Regions from separate parts of the Enterobacter cloacae complex sp. R_G8 genome, predicted to be linked through region 1. Evidence: predicted binding sites of a transcription regulator. Region 1 holds the regulator's gene; the other holds the start of a gene.

Region 1 (6,364 bases):
GCGCGTAAAGCTCAACACCACCAGCACGATACACGGCGGATAGATGGCCGTCAGCACCGGAATGGAAACCTGGATCAGGTGGCTCAGACCAAGGTTAGACACCGCCATGGAGAAGAGGCCAAGGATAAACACCAGCGTGCGGTAAGAGAGCGGCAGGTACTGGGCAAAGAACTCCGCACAGGCGCAGGTCAGGCCAACCGCCGTCACCAGGCAGGCCAGGAAGATCAGGGCAGCCAGCAGCATACTGCCTGCGCCACCAAAGGTGTGCTGGACGTAAGCGTGGAGGATTGCCGCACCATTCGCGTTCTGATCCACCAGCGTCGCGCTATCGGAACCCAGGCGGAACAGCGCCAGATAGAGCAGCGTCAGGCCCACACCGGCCATCAGACCAGCCCAGATGGTATAGCGGGTCAGCAGACGCGCTTCGGTCACACCACGGGAACGCGCGGCGTTCACGATAACGATACCAAACACCATCGCGCCCAGCGTATCCATTGTCAGATAGCCGTTCACAAATCCGTTAGAGAAGGCCGCGTTTTGGTACGCATCCATTGCACTGCTGATCGGACCCGCAGGCCAGATAATGGCCGCCACCGCCAGCACGATCAGCGCGATAATTTTGAGGGGGGCCAGGAAGTTACCCACGGTATCCAGCAGTTTGCCTGGATAGAGGGAGACCAGAATGACAATCGCGAAGTAGACCAGGCTGTAGATGAACAGCGGCATCGCGCCGTCACCGGTCAGCGGCGCAATCCCCACTTCGAAGGAGACGGTAGCGGTACGCGGGGTCGCAAACAGCGGGCCAACGGCCAGATAGCACACCGTCGCCAGCAGAACGCCAGCCACTTTACCAATCGGGGTGCTGAGGCTATCCACGCCACCGCCAACTTTCGCCAGCGCAACCACGGTCAATACCGGCAGGCCCACGGCAGTAATCAGGAAACCAAACGCTGCTGTCCAGACGTGTTCACCCGCCTGTAAGCCAACCATTGGAGGAAAAATGATGTTACCTGCGCCAACGAACAGCGCAAATGTCATAAAGCCCAGCGCGATGATGTCACGCGATTTTAAGTGATGGGTCATAAAACCTTACTGCCTGTGGATGTCGTGTTGAATATATTGAGATTTTCGCCATCCGTGACGGGACGATACAGCGGAAATTTTGCTCAATTTCAGCGGGATATGCTCCCGTCCTGGCGTGGAGAAGAATAGTTTTTCGATTTACCACGCAAATACAGTCGGTCTGACAGTATCTGGGGGGCAATTTAAACGCTTATAACGTTTAAAGGCAAGGTGGGATCGTAAAACCAGAACAATATACCAGCATGAAAATACCAACCAGAATAATTCGCTAATATCATGAAAAACCCATGGCTAATCATGCGAACAAAAAAGCATCAGCCGTATAAAATTCATTCACGTTTCGCTTTACTGCAAAGCAAACGGGCCAGCAAAGGCTGACCCGTGGAAAGGTAAAATGACACACCTGCTGTCAGGCGATTTTTTTGGCAATTAATCGTTCCGGAATGACGAAACTAAAACGGGTTCCTTTGCCCAGCGTGCTTTGAATATCGAGACGGCTTTCATGGTGATTCACCGCGTGCTTCACAATCGCCAGCCCCAGCCCGCTTCCCCCGGTTTGCCGGGAGCGTGCTTTATCCACCCGGTAAAACCGCTCGGTCAGACGTGGAAGATGCTCAGGCGCAATGCCCGGCCCGTTGTCCTCGACGCTAAACTCAGCACCCACTGGCGTCTGCTGCCAGCGCACCACAATATCCGTTCCTTCAGGAGTATGATTAACCGCGTTATAGACCAGGTTAGAGATAGCGCTCCGCAGTTCATCCTCGCTTCCGAGCACCTTCAGACTGTTATCGACGTCAAAGGTCAGATGATGCTTTTTATGGCTTAAGGTTTGCGCTTCGCGTTCCACCACCCGCAGCATCATCGGTACGTCGATGGTGTCATTTAAGGCAAGCGTCGGGGCCGCCTCAATCTTCGACAGCGTAAGCAGCTGCTTCACCAGCCCTTCCATACGGTGCGTCTGCTCGCGCATGGTATGCAGCGCTTTCTCACGCGGCGCACCTTCAAGCGTCTGCTCCTGCATCATTTCCAGATAGCCCTGCAGTACCGTCAGCGGCGTGCGCAGCTCGTGGCTCACGTTCGCAAAGAAGTTGCGTCTTGCCCCTTCCAGCTGGTGCATCTGGGTGACGTCACGCGCCACCATCAGCCACTGCTGATCGCTGTAGGGCATCACCCGAATTTCAAGATGGCGACCATTGTTGAGCTTCAGATTGTGCGGACGCGAGAAATCACGTTTTTTCAGATACTGCGTGAACTCCGGGTAACGCAGAAGGTTGAGGATGTTCTGGCCATTATCGTCCGGCCAGCGCAGGCCCAGCAGCTGTTGGGCGAGACCGTTACACCAGAAGATCGTCCCCTCTTCCGTGGTCAGAATGACCGCATCCGGCAGCGATTCCGCACCGCTGCGAAAGCGTTTGATCAGGCTTCCCAGCTCGCGACGGCGCTTTTTATTACGCATCTGCATCTGGTGCAGACCGTAAAGCAGCGGCTCCCAGCTCCCGCTTCCCGGCGGAGGCGTCATACTTCTGTCAACCCATAGCCACCAGGAAAGGCGCAGCAGGTTCCAGAAATGCCAGATCAGCAGCCCAGTCACGGACGCCAGCAGAAACCACGGCAGGTATCCAAGAAAGGCCCCCAAAATGAAGGCCGGAATACAACATAAGATCAGTTCAAAGACGAGCCTTTTCCATGACAGACGTTCCAGCACGCGTCACACTCCTGTCATTGTTCAGAAACGGGTAGAAAAACGATAACCCGTGCCGCGGACCGTCTGTACCATGCGATCGTGGCCGCTCAGTTCCAGCGCTTTACGCAGGCGGCGGATATGTACGTCAACCGTCCGGTCTTCGACATACACGTTAGTTCCCCAGACGTTATTCAGCAACTGCTCGCGGCTGTAAACACGCTCCGGGTGAGTCATAAAGAAATGCAGGAGTTTGAATTCGGTAGGCCCCATGTCGAGGGGATTTTCGCCCGTCATAACGCGGTGCGAGGTCGGATCAAGGCTCAGGCCCTGCATCTCAATGACCTCTTCCACCGCCATCGGTGAAATACGGCGCATCACAGCTTTAATGCGGGCAACCAGCTCTTTCGGTGAGAAGGGTTTGGTAATGTAATCGTCTGCGCCAGTCTCCAGGCCGCGCACGCGATCTTCCTCTTCACCGCGCGCGGTAAGCATGACAACGGGGATATCGCGGGTCATCGCTTCACGCTTGATGTGTTTGATAAACTGCAGTCCGGAGCCGCCAGGCAACATCCAGTCAAGCAGGATCAGATCGGGCCAGGGTTCATTCAGCTGGTTCACCGCGCTGTCATAATCTTCCGCTTCAACTGGCTGGAAGCCATTTTGTTCGAGCACGAAGCACACCATTTCACGAATTGGAGCTTCATCTTCTACGACCAGAATACGTCTCGCCATACTTTGCCCTGTCTTATCTTATTTAAGTTACAAGTTTGTAATGCGGCGTCATTATGCGTCAGATTTATGACAGATTTATGAAAAACAGTACCACGTAAAATGGCAAACCGTTGTTTTATTACAGCGGTTATTTTCCAGCTTCTGAAAGTTTATAATCCCCATTCCCTTTTTTTGCCACGGATTCGCTATGCGCATATTACACACCTCGGACTGGCATCTGGGTCAAAACTTTTACAGCAAGAGCCGGGCAGCGGAGCATGAAGCGTTCCTGAACTGGCTGCTGGACACGGCCCGATCGCACGAGGTGGATGCGATTATTGTTGCGGGTGACATTTTCGACACCGGTTCGCCGCCAAGCTATGCGCGTGAGCTCTACAACCGCTTCGTGGTAAATCTGCAACAAACCGGCTGTCATCTGGTGATTGTCGCCGGTAACCATGACTCCGTCGCAACGCTGAATGAATCCCGCGACATCCTGGCCTTCCTTAACACTACCGTGGTGGCCAGTGCCGGACATGCGCCGCAGATCCTGAAAAAACGTGACGGTACACCGGGGGCGGTGCTGTGCCCGGTTCCCTTCCTGCGCCCACGCGATATCGTGCAGAGTCAGGCGGGGATGTCAGGCGGGGAAAAACAGCAGCATCTGCTGCAGAGCATCACTGACTATTATCACCAACAATATACCGATGCCTGCGCCCTGCGCGGTGAGCAGGCCATTCCGGTGATTGCCACCGGGCACCTCACCACCGTCGGTGCCAGTAAAAGTGACGCGGTACGTGACATCTATATTGGCACGCTGGACGCCTTCCCGGCACAACATTTCCCGCCAGCGGATTATATCGCGCTCGGACATATTCACCGGGCACAGGTCATTGGCGGTTGCGAGCACATTCGCTACTGCGGCTCACCCATTGCGCTCAGTTTTGATGAGACCGGCAAAGCCAAATGTGTTCATCTGGTGAGCTTTAACGAGGGCAAACTCAGCGCCGTGGCGTCGCTGGAGGTGCCCGTCACCCAACCGCTGGCGGTGCTGAAGGGCGATCTGGCGGCCATTACCGCCCAGCTGGAGCAATGGCGCGGTGTCGAGCTAAATCCCCCCATCTGGCTGGATATCGAAATCACAACCGACGACTATCTGCATGATATGCAGCGTAAAATCCAGGCACTGACGGAAGATCTGCCCGTCGAGGTCTTACTGGTACGCCGCAGCCGCGAACAGCGCGAGAAAGTTCTACTGGGTGCGCAACGTGAAACGCTCAGCGAACTGAAGGTGGAAGAGGTATTTGAACGCCGACTGTCGCAGGAAGAGATTGACGACACAACGCGCGCAAGGCTTAACGAGCTGTTCCGCCATACTCTGCACGCGCTTACTGATGAGGAAGACAACGCATGAAAATTCTGAGCCTGCGTCTGAAAAACCTCAACTCCCTGAAGGGCGAGTGGAAAATTGATTTTACCGCTGAGCCGTTTGCCAGCAACGGACTGTTCGCCATTACCGGCGCGACCGGTGCCGGAAAAACCACCCTGCTCGACGCCATCTGTCTGGCCCTTTACCACGAAACGCCCCGTCTGCAAAAAGTCTCCCAGGCACAAAACGACCTGATGACCCGCGATACTGCCGAGTGCCTGGCCGAGGTGGAGTTTGAGGTAAAAGGCACCGCATACCGCGCGTTCTGGAGCCAGAACCGCGCGCGAAATCAGCCAGACGGGAACCTGCAGGCACCGCGCGTCGAACTGGCGCGCTGTGAAGACGGTAAAATTCTGGCCGACAAAGTGACGGATAAACTGGAGCAAACCGCCGCGCTCACCGGGCTGGATTATGGCCGTTTTACCCGTTCAATGTTGCTCTCTCAGGGGCAATTTGCCGCCTTCCTCAATGCGAAACCGGGCGATCGCGCCGAACTGCTGGAGGAGCTGACCGGTACGGAGATCTACGGCCAGATTTCAGCAATGGTGTTCGAGAAACATAAAGCCGCCCGTACCGCGCTTGAGAAGTGCGAGGCGCAGGCCGCAGGCGTGGTGCTACTGAGCGAAGCGCAACAACAGCAGTTACAGCAGAGTTTGCAGGCACTTACTGAGGAAGAGAAAACCCTGCTGACTCAGCAGCAGAACCAACAGCGAGATTTTCAGTGGCTGACGCGCAACGACGAGCTTATTCGCGAGCAACAGCGCGTCATGCTCATGCAACAGCAGGCGCAGCAGGCCCTGACGGAGGCCGCGCCTGAGCTGGCAAAGCTCCAGCTTGCGCAGCCCGCCGCCCAGCTTCGCCCCCTGTGGGATAGCCAGCAAGAGCAGACCACGCGCCTCGGGCAGACAAAACAGCGCATTGTCGAAGTAAATACTCGCTTACAGGCCAAAACCGCGCAGCGCTCGCGCATCCGACTTACGGCACTGCGTACCCATCAACAACTGCAGATCGATCTGACAACCCAGGCAACATGGCTTGCGGCGCATGAGCGTTACCGCGTGTGGGGCCAGGAGATTGCCGGCTGGCGCGCCCATTTCGCGCAGTTGAACCGCGATAAACATCAGATTGCCACACTTGCAGCACGTGTTGCGGAATTACGTCAGAAGCTCGCCGACATGCCGGAAAACGCCCTGACGCTGACGGCGGATGACGTCGCGGCGGCAATGGAGCAACAGTCCCGGTCACGCCCTTTCCGTCAGCGTCTGACGTCACTTCATGCCCGCTATCAGCCACTGCAAAAACGGCTGCAGCAGAACGCGGATACCCGGCAAAAGGCGCAGGCCGAGCAGGTAAAACTCAATGAAACGCTCACGCTTCGCCGCCAGCAGTACAAAGAAAAAAACCAGCACTATGTCGATCTGAAAGCATTGTGCGAAAGCGAAGCGACGATCAAAAAG
Region 2 (6,364 bases), 1.1 Mb from region 1:
TACGCTTACCCGCCCTACGATTAAGTTTGTCTGATAAGGCGTAGCCGTCGTCAGGCAAACCCGGAGAGGAGATAAAGATATATCTCCCCCACAAGCAGTACCCATAACAATAACCCCACTCTCTACAAGGCTCGGGGTGCCCGGAAAGGGCAAATACAGGTCAGCGACAACGCATGGCATAACGCCATAATCAGGAAATCTAACTATGTGTGGAATTGTTGGCGCAGTTGCGCAGCGTGATATTGCTGAAATCCTTCTCGAAGGTTTACGTCGTCTGGAATACCGTGGCTACGACTCTGCCGGTCTGGCAGTAGTGGATGCAGAAGGTCATATGACCCGTCTTCGCCGCCTCGGTAAAGTGCAGATGCTGGCCCAGGCCGCGGAAGAACACCCGCTGCACGGTGGCACCGGTATTGCGCATACCCGCTGGGCGACGCACGGCGAACCGTCTGAAGGCAACGCGCACCCGCATGTGTCTGAACACATCGTGGTCGTGCATAACGGCATTATCGAAAACCACGAACCGCTGCGCGAAGAACTGAAAGCGCGCGGCTATACCTTCGTTTCAGAAACCGATACCGAAGTGATTGCGCACCTGGTGCACTGGGAGCTGGCAAAGGGCGGCACGCTACGCGACGCGGTGCTGCGCGCGATCCCACAGCTGCGCGGTGCGTATGGCACGGTAATCATGGACTCCCGTGACCCGTCCACGCTGCTGGCTGCGCGTTCCGGTAGCCCGATGGTTATTGGTATGGGCATGGGCGAAAACTTTATCGCTTCTGACCAGCTGGCGCTCCTGCCGGTCACCCGCCGCTTTATCTTCCTGGAAGAGGGGGATATCGCAGAAGTGACTCGCCGCAGCGTGACGGTATTCGATACCACAGGCGAGCAGGTGAAGCGCCCTGAGATTGAATCCAATCTGCAGTACGACGCGGGCGACAAAGGCGCTTACCGTCACTACATGCAGAAAGAGATTTACGAGCAGCCAAATGCCATCAAAAACACCCTGACCGGTCGTATCAGCCACGGAGAAGTGGATCTGAGCGAACTGGGTGCGAACGCAAACGAGCTCCTCAGCAAGGTTGAGCACATTCAGATTGTGGCCTGCGGTACCTCCTACAACTCCGGGATGGTCTCTCGCTACTGGTTTGAATCGCTGGCTGGCGTGCCGTGCGATGTGGAAATCGCCTCTGAATTCCGCTACCGCAAATCTGCGGTGCGTCGTAACAGCCTGATGATCACCCTTTCTCAGTCTGGCGAAACGGCTGATACCCTGGCGGCGCTGCGTCTCTCGAAAGAGCTCGGCTACCTGGGATCGCTGGCTATCTGTAACGTGCCGGGATCTTCACTGGTACGTGAGTCCGATCTGGCGCTGATGACCAAAGCGGGCACCGAAATCGGTGTGGCTTCTACCAAAGCGTTTACCACTCAGTTGACGGTTCTGCTGATGCTGGTGGCGAAACTGGCGCGCCTGAAAGGGCTGGATGCTTCTGTTGAGCATGACATTGTTCATGGTCTGCAGGCTCTGCCGAGCCGCATTGAGCAGATGCTGTCTCAGGACAAGCGGATTGAAGCTCTGGCTGAAGATTTCTCCGACAAACATCACGCCCTGTTCCTGGGTCGTGGCGATCAGTATCCGATTGCGCTGGAAGGCGCGCTGAAGCTGAAAGAGATCTCTTACATCCACGCTGAAGCCTACGCGGCAGGCGAGCTGAAACATGGCCCGCTGGCGCTGATTGATGCAGATATGCCGGTTATCGTTGTGGCACCTAACAACGAACTGCTGGAGAAACTGAAATCCAACATCGAAGAAGTTCGCGCCCGTGGTGGTGTACTGTACGTCTTCGCCGATAAGGACGCCGGTTTTGCCAGCAGCGACAACATGCACATCATCGAGATGCCGCATGTGGAAGAGGTTATTGCCCCCATCTTCTACACCGTTCCGCTGCAGTTACTGGCTTACCACGTTGCGCTGATCAAAGGCACCGACGTCGACCAGCCGCGTAATCTGGCGAAATCTGTCACCGTAGAATAATCCCTCCAGGCTCCACCTTCGGGTGGAGCTTTTACCCTTCCTGGTTTGTTTTTAATCAACGCATTCGCGTTTTTATTTATGACAATCTGTCATCTTCAGCTACTTTTTTCAGTGTCACATAAAGAAAATATTACTGAAAACTTGTTGTCATGCTTGTGGCTAACATGATGATAATTAAAGAATGTTTCGCTTAAATTTAAGCTAGACTTTCACTGTCATAAAACTGTCATAATTCGTACATTTATCTGTCACCTGTTTGTCCTATTTTGCTCATCGTAGCCACTTAAACAATGATTTACGAAATCCTTGCAGGAGACATTATGAAAGTTATGCGTACCACTGTCGCAACTGTTGTCGCCGCGACCTTATCTCTGAGCGCTTTCTCTGTATTTGCAGAAGCAAGCCTGACTGGCGCTGGTGCAACCTTCCCTGCGCCGGTGTATGCCAAATGGGCGGATACCTACCAGAAAGAAACCGGTAATAAGGTTAACTATCAGGGTATCGGCTCCTCCGGTGGCGTAAAACAAATTACCGCAAATACCGTTGATTTCGGCGCATCCGACGCTCCGCTGTCTGATGACAAACTGGCTCAGGAAGGCCTGTTCCAGTTCCCGACCGTTATCGGCGGTGTGGTTCTGGCGATCAACCTGCCGGGCGTGAAGTCAGGTGAGCTGGTGCTGGACGGCAAAACCTTGGGTGATATCTACCTGGGCAAAATTAAAAAATGGGATGACGAAGCCATCGCTAAACTCAACCCTGGCCTGAAACTGCCTTCTCAGAACATCGCCGTGGTTCGTCGCGCGGATGGTTCTGGTACCTCTTTCGTCTTCACCAGCTACCTGGCGAAAGTGAACGAAGAGTGGAAATCTAAAGTCGGTTCCGGCTCTACCGTTAACTGGCCAACCGGTCTGGGCGGTAAAGGCAACGACGGTATCGCTGCGTTCGTACAGCGTCTGCCAGGCTCTATCGGTTACGTAGAATATGCGTACGCCAAGCAGAACAACCTGTCCTACACCAAACTGGTTTCTGCTGATGGCAAGCCAGTCAGCCCGACCGAAGAGAACTTCGCCAACGCTGCAAAAGGCGCTGACTGGAGCAAATCCTTCGCTCAGGATCTGACTAACCAGAAAGGTGAAGGCGCGTGGCCAATCACGTCCACTACCTTCATTCTGGTTCACAAAGAACAGAAGAAACCTGAGCAGGGCGCTGAAGTGCTGAAGTTCTTCGACTGGGCTTACAAAAACGGCGGCAAACAGGCTAATGACCTGGATTACGCCAGCCTGCCAGACAGCGTGGTTGAGCAGATTCGTGCTGCATGGAAAACCAACGTGAAAGACAGCAGCGGTAAAGCGCTGTACTAACAGGATATATTTAACGAAGATGGCGGGTGGCGCTGCGCTTACCCGCCCTACGGCTAACGCTGTAGGCCCGGAAAGCGTCAGCGCCACCGGGCATATTCGTAAAAACGTCTCAAACAGAAGAGTATTTTATGGCTGCAACCAAGCCTGCATTTAACCCTCCGGGTAAAAAAGGTGACATGATTTTCAGCGCGCTGGTGAAACTGGCTGCGCTGATTGTGCTATTGCTGCTGGGCGGCATTATCGTGTCTCTGATTTTCTCCTCCTGGCCGAGCATTCAGAAATTTGGTTTCTCCTTCCTGTGGACCAAAGAGTGGGACGCGCCAAACGATATCTATGGTGCGCTGGTGCCGATTTACGGCACGCTGGTGACCTCGTTCATCGCCCTGCTGATTGCGGTTCCGGTAAGCTTTGGTATTGCTTTGTTCCTGACGGAACTGGCACCGGGCTGGCTGCGACGCCCGCTGGGTATCGCCATTGAACTGCTGGCGGCCATTCCAAGTATCGTGTACGGCATGTGGGGCCTGTTTATCTTTGCGCCACTGTTTGCCACGTATTTCCAGGAGCCGGTGGGTAATGTTCTCTCCGCTATTCCGTTTGTGGGGGCGCTCTTCTCCGGCCCGGCATTCGGTATCGGTATTCTGGCGGCAGGGGTGATCCTCGCCATCATGATTATTCCGTACATTGCGGCTGTCATGCGCGATGTCTTCGAACAAACCCCGGTGATGATGAAAGAGTCGGCCTACGGTATTGGCTGCACCACCTGGGAAGTCATCTGGCGTATCGTCCTTCCGTTCACCAAAAATGGGGTGATCGGTGGCGTGATGCTGGGCTTAGGGCGCGCTTTGGGTGAGACCATGGCGGTGACCTTTATCATCGGTAACACCTACCAGCTCGACAGTGCCTCGCTTTATATGCCGGGTAACAGTATTACCTCCGCGCTGGCGAACGAATTTGCCGAAGCGGAATCCGGGCTGCACGTGGCAGCGCTGATGGAGCTGGGTCTGATCCTGTTCGTGATTACCTTCATCGTGCTGGCGATCTCCAAGCTGATGATCCTGCGTCTCGCGAAAAATGAGGGGGCACGCTAATGGCAACTCTCGAAATGCAAAGCACCACTCAGCTTGCGGAATCACGCCGCAAAATGCAGGCGAAGCGTCGCTTCAAGAACCGTATTGCGCTGACGCTCTCGATGGCGACGATGGCCTTCGGTCTGTTCTGGCTGATCTGGATCCTCTTCTCGACCGTGGTTCGCGGTATCGACGGCATGTCTCTGGCGCTGTTCACTGAAATGACGCCGCCACCGAACACCGCGGGTGGAGGACTGGCGAACGCCCTGGCAGGCAGCGGATTGCTGATCCTGTGGGCGACAGTATTCGGTACGCCGCTGGGCATTATGGCGGGTATCTATCTGGCAGAATATGGCCGTAAATCCTGGCTGGCGGAAGTGATTCGTTTCATTAACGACATCCTGCTCTCTGCCCCGTCTATTGTGGTGGGTCTGTTTGTTTACACCATTGTGGTGGCACAGATGGAACACTTCTCTGGCTGGGCGGGTGTGATTGCGCTGGCGCTGCTGCAGGTGCCAATCGTCATTCGTACCACCGAGAACATGCTGAAACTGGTGCCGGACAGCCTGCGTGAAGCGGCGTATGCGCTGGGAACACCGAAATGGAAAATGATCTCCGCGATTACGCTGAAAGCCTCTGTCTCCGGGATCATGACCGGTATTCTGCTGGCCATTGCTCGTATCGCGGGTGAAACGGCACCGCTGCTGTTTACCGCGCTCTCCAACCAGTTCTGGAGCACGGACATGATGCAGCCGATCGCCAACCTGCCGGTGACGATCTTTAAATTTGCGATGAGCCCATTCGCGGAATGGCAGCAGCTGGCCTGGGCCGGGGTGCTGATCATCACCCTTTGCGTACTGTTGCTGAACATTCTGGCGCGCGTGATTTTCGCGAAGAAGAAACACGGTTAATTTTTTACGGCGCGGCAGCTCGCGGCGCCGAATGAGGAAATGAGTCAATGAGTATGGTTGATACTGCCCCGGGTAAGATTCAGGTTCGTGATTTGAACTTCTACTACGGCAAATTCCATGCCCTGAAGAATATCAACCTGGATATCGCGAAAAACCAGGTAACGGCATTCATCGGTCCGTCCGGCTGTGGTAAATCCACACTGCTGCGCACCTTTAACAAAATGTACTCGCTCTATCCGGAGCAGCGTGCCGAAGGCGAAATCATCCTGGATGGTGACAACATTCTGACCAATAGTCAGGATATCGCCCTGCTGCGTGCGAAAGTGGGGATGGTGTTCCAGAAACCGACCCCGTTCCCGATGTCGATTTACGACAACATCGCGTTTGGCGTACGCCTGTTTGAAAAGCTCTCCCGTGCCGATATGGACGAGCGCGTACAGTGGGCGTTGACCAAGGCCGCATTATGGAACGAAACCAAAGATAAGTTGCACCAGAGCGGTTACTCTCTCTCCGGTGGTCAGCAGCAGCGTCTGTGCATTGCGCGCGGTATCGCCATTCGCCCGGAAGTGTTGCTGCTGGATGAGCCGTGTTCAGCGCTGGACCCGATCTCAACCGGTCGTATTGAAGAGCTGATCACCGAGCTGAAACAGGATTACACCGTGGTTATCGTGACTCACAACATGCAGCAGGCTGCGCGTTGCTCCGATCACACGGCGTTTATGTACCTGGGCGAGTTGATTGAGTTCAGTAACACGGACGATCTGTTCACCAAGCCCGCTAAAAAGCAAACAGAAGACTATATCACCGGCCGTTACGGTTGATTCAGGAGCGCGCTATGGACAATCTCAATCTTAATAAACACATTTCCGGCCAGTTCAACGCAGAGCTGGAAAGTATTCGTACTCAGGTCATGACTATGGGTGGCATGGTCGAGCAGCAGCTTTCTGATGCGATCACGGCGATGCATAACCAGGACAGCGAACTGGCGAA

What was found. Region 1 encodes PhoB, which activates phosphate uptake and scavenging genes when phosphate is short. Its sites were predicted from a motif close to CTGTCATAAAACTGNCNNAT; they were not measured.
Region 2: the regulator PhoB is predicted to act here: its motif matches at 2,248-2,267, upstream of pstS (phosphate ABC transporter substrate-binding protein PstS).

The regions. Positions count from the first base shown of each region.
Region 1 covers NZ_CP102246.1:4,041,046-4,047,409, forward strand. The annotation lists gene brnQ (branched-chain amino acid transporter carrier protein BrnQ) at 1-1,083, opposite strand, end outside; gene phoR (phosphate regulon sensor histidine kinase PhoR) at 1,493-2,788, opposite strand; gene phoB (phosphate response regulator transcription factor PhoB) at 2,810-3,499, opposite strand; gene sbcD (exonuclease subunit SbcD) at 3,687-4,892, shown strand; gene sbcC (exonuclease subunit SbcC) at 4,889-6,364, shown strand, end outside.
Region 2 covers NZ_CP102246.1:177,296-183,659, reverse strand. The annotation lists gene glmS (glutamine--fructose-6-phosphate transaminase (isomerizing)) at 206-2,035, shown strand; gene pstS (phosphate ABC transporter substrate-binding protein PstS) at 2,356-3,396, shown strand; gene pstC (phosphate ABC transporter permease PstC) at 3,525-4,484, shown strand; gene pstA (phosphate ABC transporter permease PstA) at 4,484-5,374, shown strand; gene pstB (phosphate ABC transporter ATP-binding protein PstB) at 5,422-6,195, shown strand; gene phoU (phosphate signaling complex protein PhoU) at 6,210-6,364, shown strand, end outside.